2 linked regions of the Posidoniimonas polymericola genome follow. The protein of the gene in region 2 interacts with the protein of the main gene of each other region in a pairwise test. Links are inferred from orthologs where the notes say so. Each region holds a gene or a part of one and is shown on either strand. Other genes may lie near its edges.

The links.
Region 1: the proteins of rho (region 2) and nusG interact in binary tests that used the Escherichia coli proteins (3 or more experiments, as listed by UniProt). The link is inferred for Posidoniimonas polymericola from one-to-one orthologs.

The regions. Positions count from the first base shown.
Region 1 is NZ_SJPO01000009.1:21,124-23,890, reverse strand. It holds nusG (transcription termination/antitermination protein NusG), read left to right. Parts: upstream 1-847; coding sequence 848-1,687; downstream 1,688-2,767. Other genes in the region: rplA (50S ribosomal protein L1), read left to right, coding at 2,367-2,767; rplK (50S ribosomal protein L11), read left to right, coding at 1,739-2,164; secE (preprotein translocase subunit SecE), read left to right, coding at 365-787; tuf (elongation factor Tu), read left to right, coding at 1-2. UniProt on the Escherichia coli protein: Part of the processive rRNA transcription and antitermination complex (rrnTAC). The complex forms an RNA-chaperone ring around the RNA exit tunnel of RNA polymerase (RNAP).
Region 2 is NZ_SJPO01000006.1:259,144-262,773, reverse strand. What follows is about bases 713-3,630. They hold rho (transcription termination factor Rho), read right to left. Parts: upstream 2,960-3,630; coding sequence 1,466-2,959; downstream 713-1,465. Other genes in these bases: coaE (dephospho-CoA kinase), read right to left, coding at 3,235-3,630; ribH (6,7-dimethyl-8-ribityllumazine synthase), read right to left, coding at 713-858. In the rest of the region: transcription antitermination factor NusB, read right to left, coding at 1-307; more of ribH, read right to left, coding at 388-712. UniProt on the Escherichia coli protein: Facilitates transcription termination by a mechanism that involves Rho binding to the nascent RNA, activation of Rho's RNA-dependent ATPase activity, and release of the mRNA from the DNA template.

The DNA.
Region 1 (2,767 bases), on a different replicon or contig from region 2:
AAGTTAGCGTGTGAAAGCATCAGGCGGAGAGGGGGGGGGCAGCCGCAGGCGTTCCCCTCTCCACTCTTGCCTGCCGCTTTCCAACAGGGGCGTAGCTCAATTGGCAGAGCACCGGTTTCCAAAACCGGGGGTTGTGAGTTCGAGTCCCACCGCCCCTGCTTAGCAGCCTCCGAGCGTCGGAGTTGTGCACGAGGCGGGGTTTGCCCGCAGGGTCTCCAGTGGGGTCCCAGCGGGGGTCTCGGCAGCGGTGTAGTAGCCCGCAGGGCTGTAGTCGAAAGAGGGGCGAACCCGCCCTGTACGGAGCGGAGTGGTTGGCTCGCCGGTTTGGCGGGCGGCGGCCCGCAGCAACGAGGCTCACAGGATCGTGACCGCATACCTACACCAACTGTTTTCGATCGGGTTTTACAAGCGGACGCAAGGGAGGGTCGCCCGGCAGGTGACCTTCTACGCGATCGCGATCGCCATTGCGGTCGGCTCCTACTCGTTGATGACCTGGATGCAGGCCAACGGTTCGGAGAACGCCAATGCGTTGGCGGTGCCGGTTTCCGTGGGCGTGTTTGCGCTCGGCGCCTGGGCCGCCTTCCGGCTGGTGCAGCTACCGACGTTCGCCGATTTTTTGATCTCCGTCGAGGCGGAGATGAACAAGGTCACCTGGCCGAAGCGGGGCGAGTTGTGGCGGGCGTCGGTGGTCGTGATCTTGACGATCTTTGTGCTGGCAGCCCTGCTCTACCTGTACGACCTGGTGTGGAGCAACCTGCTGAACACGCTGCTGTCGATCGGCGGCTAGTAGGCGGCGTTGCCCGCGAGTTTTGTCAGTCGTGAATCATTTGTCTTGTGTTGGTGAATCGTGCTAGACGGCTCTGAAAAGTCGAACGAGGACGCCCCCGCCCCGATCCCGGCGGAGGAGGCGGCCGTCGATGCCCAGGCTGAAGCTCTGCAGGATGTCGGGCCCGCCGCGGGCGCCGAGCAGGAGTCGGCGCCGGCTGACGGCGCTCCCCAGGTCCCGGTCGAAGAGACCGCCGAGGCCGACAGCGGGTTGAGCGCCCAGGACGAGGCAGAGCTGGCGGCCGCCGAGGCCGCCATGGACGACGAAGAGGAGCCGGTCGCGGCCCCCTCGGGCCCCCTCGAGTTGATCGAGGAGGAGGACGAGGACATCGACATGGACTGGTACATCCTCAAGGTCCAGAGCAACCGCGAACGCTCGATTTCGGCCGCGTTGCAGCGGAAGGTCTCGATCGAGGGGCTGGACCGCTACTTTGGCGAGATCATGGTGCCGACCGAGAAGGTCACCGAGTTCAAGGCCGGCAAGAAGAAGGTTGTTGAGCGGAAGATCTGGCCCGGCTACATCGCCGTGCAGATGCACGTCAACGACGACACCTGGTTCGCCATCCGCGAGACCTCCGGCATCGGCGACTTCACCGGATCCGGCGGCAAGCCCACTCCGATGGCGTCGCAGGACGTCGCCAAGATCCTCCACACGGAGGAGGACGAGACCGACGAGGCTCCCAAGCTGGCGATCCCGTTCCAGGAGGGGGACAAGGTCAAGGTCAAGGACGGCAACTTCGAGAGTTTCGAGGGCGAGGTCAGCAAGATCGACGACATCCACGGCAAGGTCACCGTGATGCTCAGCATCTTCGGCCGCCCGACCCCGGTGGAACTCGAGTACTGGCAGGTCGAGAACCTGTAGCGGCGTTCTTCCTGTCACCCCACACCAACCACTTCCTACCATCCAGCAGTCATGGCCAAGCAGTTAGTCGGACAAGAAAAGTTTCAGATCCCTGGCGGTCAGGCGACCCCCGCGCCGCCTGTCGGCACCGCGCTGGGTAAACACGGCATCAACCTTGGCCAGTTTGTTCAGGCGTTCAACGACGCCACGAAGGAAGCCGGCGGGATGATGATCCCGGTCGTGGTGAGCGTCTACAACGACCGCTCCTTCGACTTCATCTGCAAGAGCCCCCCGGCCGCCGTGCTGCTAAAAAAGGCGGCCGGCGTCGCCAAGGGGTCGGGCGTGCCGAACAAGACCAAGGTCGGCAAGGTCACGCAGGCCCAGCTTGAAGAGATCGCCACGACCAAGATGAACGACCTCAACGCCCGCGACGTCGAGCACGCCGCGCGGATGGTGGCCGGCACGGCCCGCAGCATGGGGCTAGTGGTCGAAGGTTAAATCGGGCATACTTACGAGTCTGCCACGCGTTTTTGGGCGGTGCGTGCCTCACGCCTAGAGTCGCAAGTGGTGGTGGTGTAGGAGTTTACGGCATCGCGTTTGAGTCGCGCAGCCACACGAGTGAAGGTGGGACGCGGGGTGAGCCTGATGGGCATCCCCGCGGTTTGGACCACACTTCCCGCATTTTTTGGGGTGAAGCAAGATGGCAAAGCAGTCGAAACGTTTTCGCGCACTCGCCGCGAACCAGAAGAGCAAAGAGGCGTTCCCGCTTTCTGATGCGGTGAAGACCCTCAAAGGCTACGACGGCACCAAGTTCGACCAGATGGTCGAGATCGCGATGCGTTTGGGCATCGACCACACGCAGGCGGACCAGATCGTCCGCGGCTCGATTGTCCTGCCGCACGGCATCGGCAAGGAGCAGCGGGTGGTGGTCTTCGCCAAGGGCCCGCAGGCCGAAGCCGCCAAGGCGGCCGGCGCCGACGAGGTGGGCGACGAGGACCTCTCCAAGAAGATCCTCGGCGGCTGGACCGACTTCGACGTCTGTATTGCGGCGCCCGACATGATGAAGCTGGTCGGCCCGCTTGGCCGGGTGCTCGGCCCCCG
Region 2 (3,630 bases):
TGACCGCCACCTTGAAGGGCGTGTCGCCGTACAGGATCTCGAAGGCCCCCAGACGCAGCACGTTGCGGTCGGTCGCCGCCATCCGGGTGAGCGACCAGTTCTGGGCGATCCGCTCGATCTCCTGGTCGATCTCGCCGCGGTTGCGGCGGACCCCCAGAATCAGCGTCTGGGCGAACGCCTCGGCATCGGGGTTGTTGAGTCGCCCGTGCAGGAAGTCCTTCAGCTCGGCGACCGAGTCGCGCGAGTTGTGCTCGTCCTCGAACAGGATCTGAAGGGCGACCTCGCGGCTGCGGCTGCGGACGGACATAGGAAAGGGGCCGGCCTAGGGGGCCGAGTGCGGGGGTCGGGGGCGACGCGGTGCCCGCCGACGTGGCGGGCAATCCCTTATTATCGCGTTGGGAGGGCCGCCAGCAAGCCGGCCATGTGAAGGGCCGCCTCGGCGCACTCCGAGCCCTTGTTGCCGACGCTCCCGCCCGCCCGCTGGATTGCCTGCTCCAGCGTCTCGCAGGTCAATACGCCGAACAGCACCGGCAGGCTGTGCTCAATGCCAATCCGCATCAGGCCGTCCGTCACACCGGCGTTGATCCAGTGGTCGTGCACGGTGTCGCCCTTGATCACCGCCCCCAGCGTCAGGATCCCTGCGTACCGGCAGGTGTCCGCCAGCCGCTGGGTGATTACCGGGATCTCCCAGGCCCCCGGCACCCACGCGACATCCACTGCGTCCTCGGCCACGCCCCGTTCGGCGAAGGTCGCCACGGCGCCGTCGAGCAGCTTCTGGGTGATCGACTTGTTCCACTCGGCGACCACAATCGCGAAGCGGCAGTTGTCGGGTGCGTCCACGGGGGTAATGACGTTCATTGGCTTATTGAGGGTGATTGGCCTGACTCAAGGGCCGATATTAGCACGGAGTCTGTGGGCGCCAGACAGTGCGTTGCCTGTCGGGATAGGAAATCCAACCCAGCTGCTTCGAATTCTCGATCTTGATCGAGGTGTATTCCATAACATTCGAACAAGCCGGACCGAGCACCCGCGCCTGGCGACTTCTTCCTGATCGTAGTCGCCAACTCGCGCGCCCTTGACCTCGGTAGCACCATGACCTCCCCACCAGGCGTCAGCCAGTCAAGGTGTGACAGATAGTCAGGGTGGTAGCCATCCGCGGAGTTGATCCTGTGCACCACCTGCAGCCAGTCGTGCAGGCATTCCCACATGTCGATGGTGTAGCCCTGCAGTTCATCGACCGCGGTCATGGCCTGCAGCGATCGCCAAACCGGTAGTGCTGGGTCGAGTGACAGCAGCTCGCCTTCCGAAATAACAAACGATTGGATGGTTGCTTCGGCGGCTAGCTCCCTTTTGCACGCTGTCTCTTGATGTAGGGCGAACCCCCTCCCCTAGCCCCTCCCCCTGCCGGGGAGGGGGATTCTGGAGTTCGCTTGCGACTCAATCCGCAATCTGAAATCTAGAATCGCTAGGCTTCCTTCATGCTCATCAAGAATTCGGCGTTGCTGCCGGTCTTGAGGAGCCGCTTGGTGAGCATGTCCATCGCATCGGCCGGGGCCAGCTCGTTGATGACCCGACGCAGCAGGCAGACCCGGCGGTACTCCTCGGGGTCCATCAGCATCTCCTCCCGCCGGGTGCCGGAGCGGTTGATGTCGATGGCCGGCCAGATCCGCTTGTCGACCAACGCCCGGTCCAGCATGATCTCCTGGTTGCCGGTCCCCTTGAACTCCTCGAAGATCACCTCGTCCATCCGGCTGCCGGTGTCGACCAGCGCGGTCGCGACAATCGTCAGCGAGCCCCCCTCTTCGACCTTGCGGGCCGAGCCGAAGAACCGCTTGGGACGCTGCATCGCGTTGGCGTCGATGCCGCCGGACAGCACCTTGCCGCTCGACGGGCACTCGGAGTTCCACGCCCGGGCCAGCCGGGTGATGCTGTCCAGGAAGATCACGACGTCCTTGCCGTACTCGACCATCCGCTTGGCCTTCTCGATGACCATCTCGCTGACCTGCACGTGGCGGGCGGCGGGCTCGTCGAAGGTGCTGCTGATGACCTCGCAGTTGGGGCCCTTAACCTCTCGCTCCATGTCCGTGACCTCTTCGGGCCGCTCGTCGATGAGCAGCATGATCACGTAGGCGTCCGGGTAGTTTGTGAGCACCGAACGGGCCATCTTCTGCATCAGGATCGTCTTGCCGGCGCGGGGCGGGCTGACGATCAGGCCACGCTGGCCGAACCCGATCGGCACGATCATGTCGACCACCCGCATATCAACCTCCTCGGGGGTGGTCTCCATGCGGATCCGCTCGCCCGGGTGGCACGCCGTCAGGTCGTCGAACGAGACCTTCCGCGACAGCATGTTCGGGTCCTCGTCGTTGATGGTCTCGACCCGCAGCAGGGCGAAGTACCGCTCGTTCTCCTTGGGCGGGCGGATGGCGCCGGCCACCGTGTTGCCGTTGCGGAGGTTGAACCGCCGGATCTGGCTCGGCGACACGTAGATGTCGTCCGGGCAGGAAAGGTAGTGGTAGTCCGGGCTGCGGAGGAAGCCGAACCCGTCCGGCAGGATCTCTAGGGTCCCCTCGCCGAACATCAGGCCGTTGAGCCGGACGCGCGACTTCAGGATCTTGAAGATCAGCTCCTGCTTCTTCAGGCCGGCGCAGTCCTCAATGCCCTCTCCCTTGGCGATCTCGATCAGGGACGGCATGGTCTGCTTCTGCAGCTCGGCAACGTGGATGTTGCTGTCGAGCTCCTTGGCTTTACCCAGGGCCGGGCCGGCGCGGCGGACCCGCTCGGCGGCCTTGTCGAGTTCTTCGGCCAGCGACAGCGGTTCTTCGCGGTCGAGGCGGCGGAGCAGCTCTTGGTCGATGTAGCGGCTGTTGTCGCTGCCGCCGCTAGAAGTTCGGTTGGGGCGGCGGTGATGGGGCGGGCGCACGCCGTTGCGTGATCCGCGATTGCTCGCGTCAGCCATGATGAATTTTCACTCCTGAACAGGACGAGTGGAGGGGTGGCCGAGGTGTGAGACCGTGGGCCGGTAGGTGGGGGGAGGGATCGAGGGCGCCCAAGCTGCTTATCGCCCGCCGCCAGGCCAGAACAGGCCCGCACGATCAGTTCGCTTGGGAACTCTCAGATAGCTCTAGTATGACAAAAATAGTCGCGATGGGGATGCTTATTTTTGCGATTGTTCTAAACGAAGGGGTTACGGATCCCCTCAAGCGGGTCACCGAATCGGTCGGCCAGCGTTCGTCAGCCCGCTAACCGGGGGGCTATCTCTCGACTCCAGAGCTCAGCGATCTCACGCTCGAGGGTCGCGAGGTCGGCGTCGTTGCTGATCACCAGGTCCGCACGCGACCGTTTTCGGTCTATCGGCAGCTGTGCCTGCTCTCGTTGACTCAACTCAGCGGAGTCCCAGCCGCGTGTGGAAGTCCTATCCGACCGTGCGGATTGGGGGGCATCGACAAACAGGACGAGGTCGCAGTCGTCGGCCCAGCCGGCCTCGATCAGCAGCGGGATGTCGAGCACCGCCACCCGGCCGCCCGTCGCCGCGTAGTCGCGCAGGGCTTGCTTCAGCAGCTCGCGGACCCGCGGGTGGACGATCCCCTCGAGGAAGCGCCGCTCGGCGGTTGCCTCCGGCGATTCGCC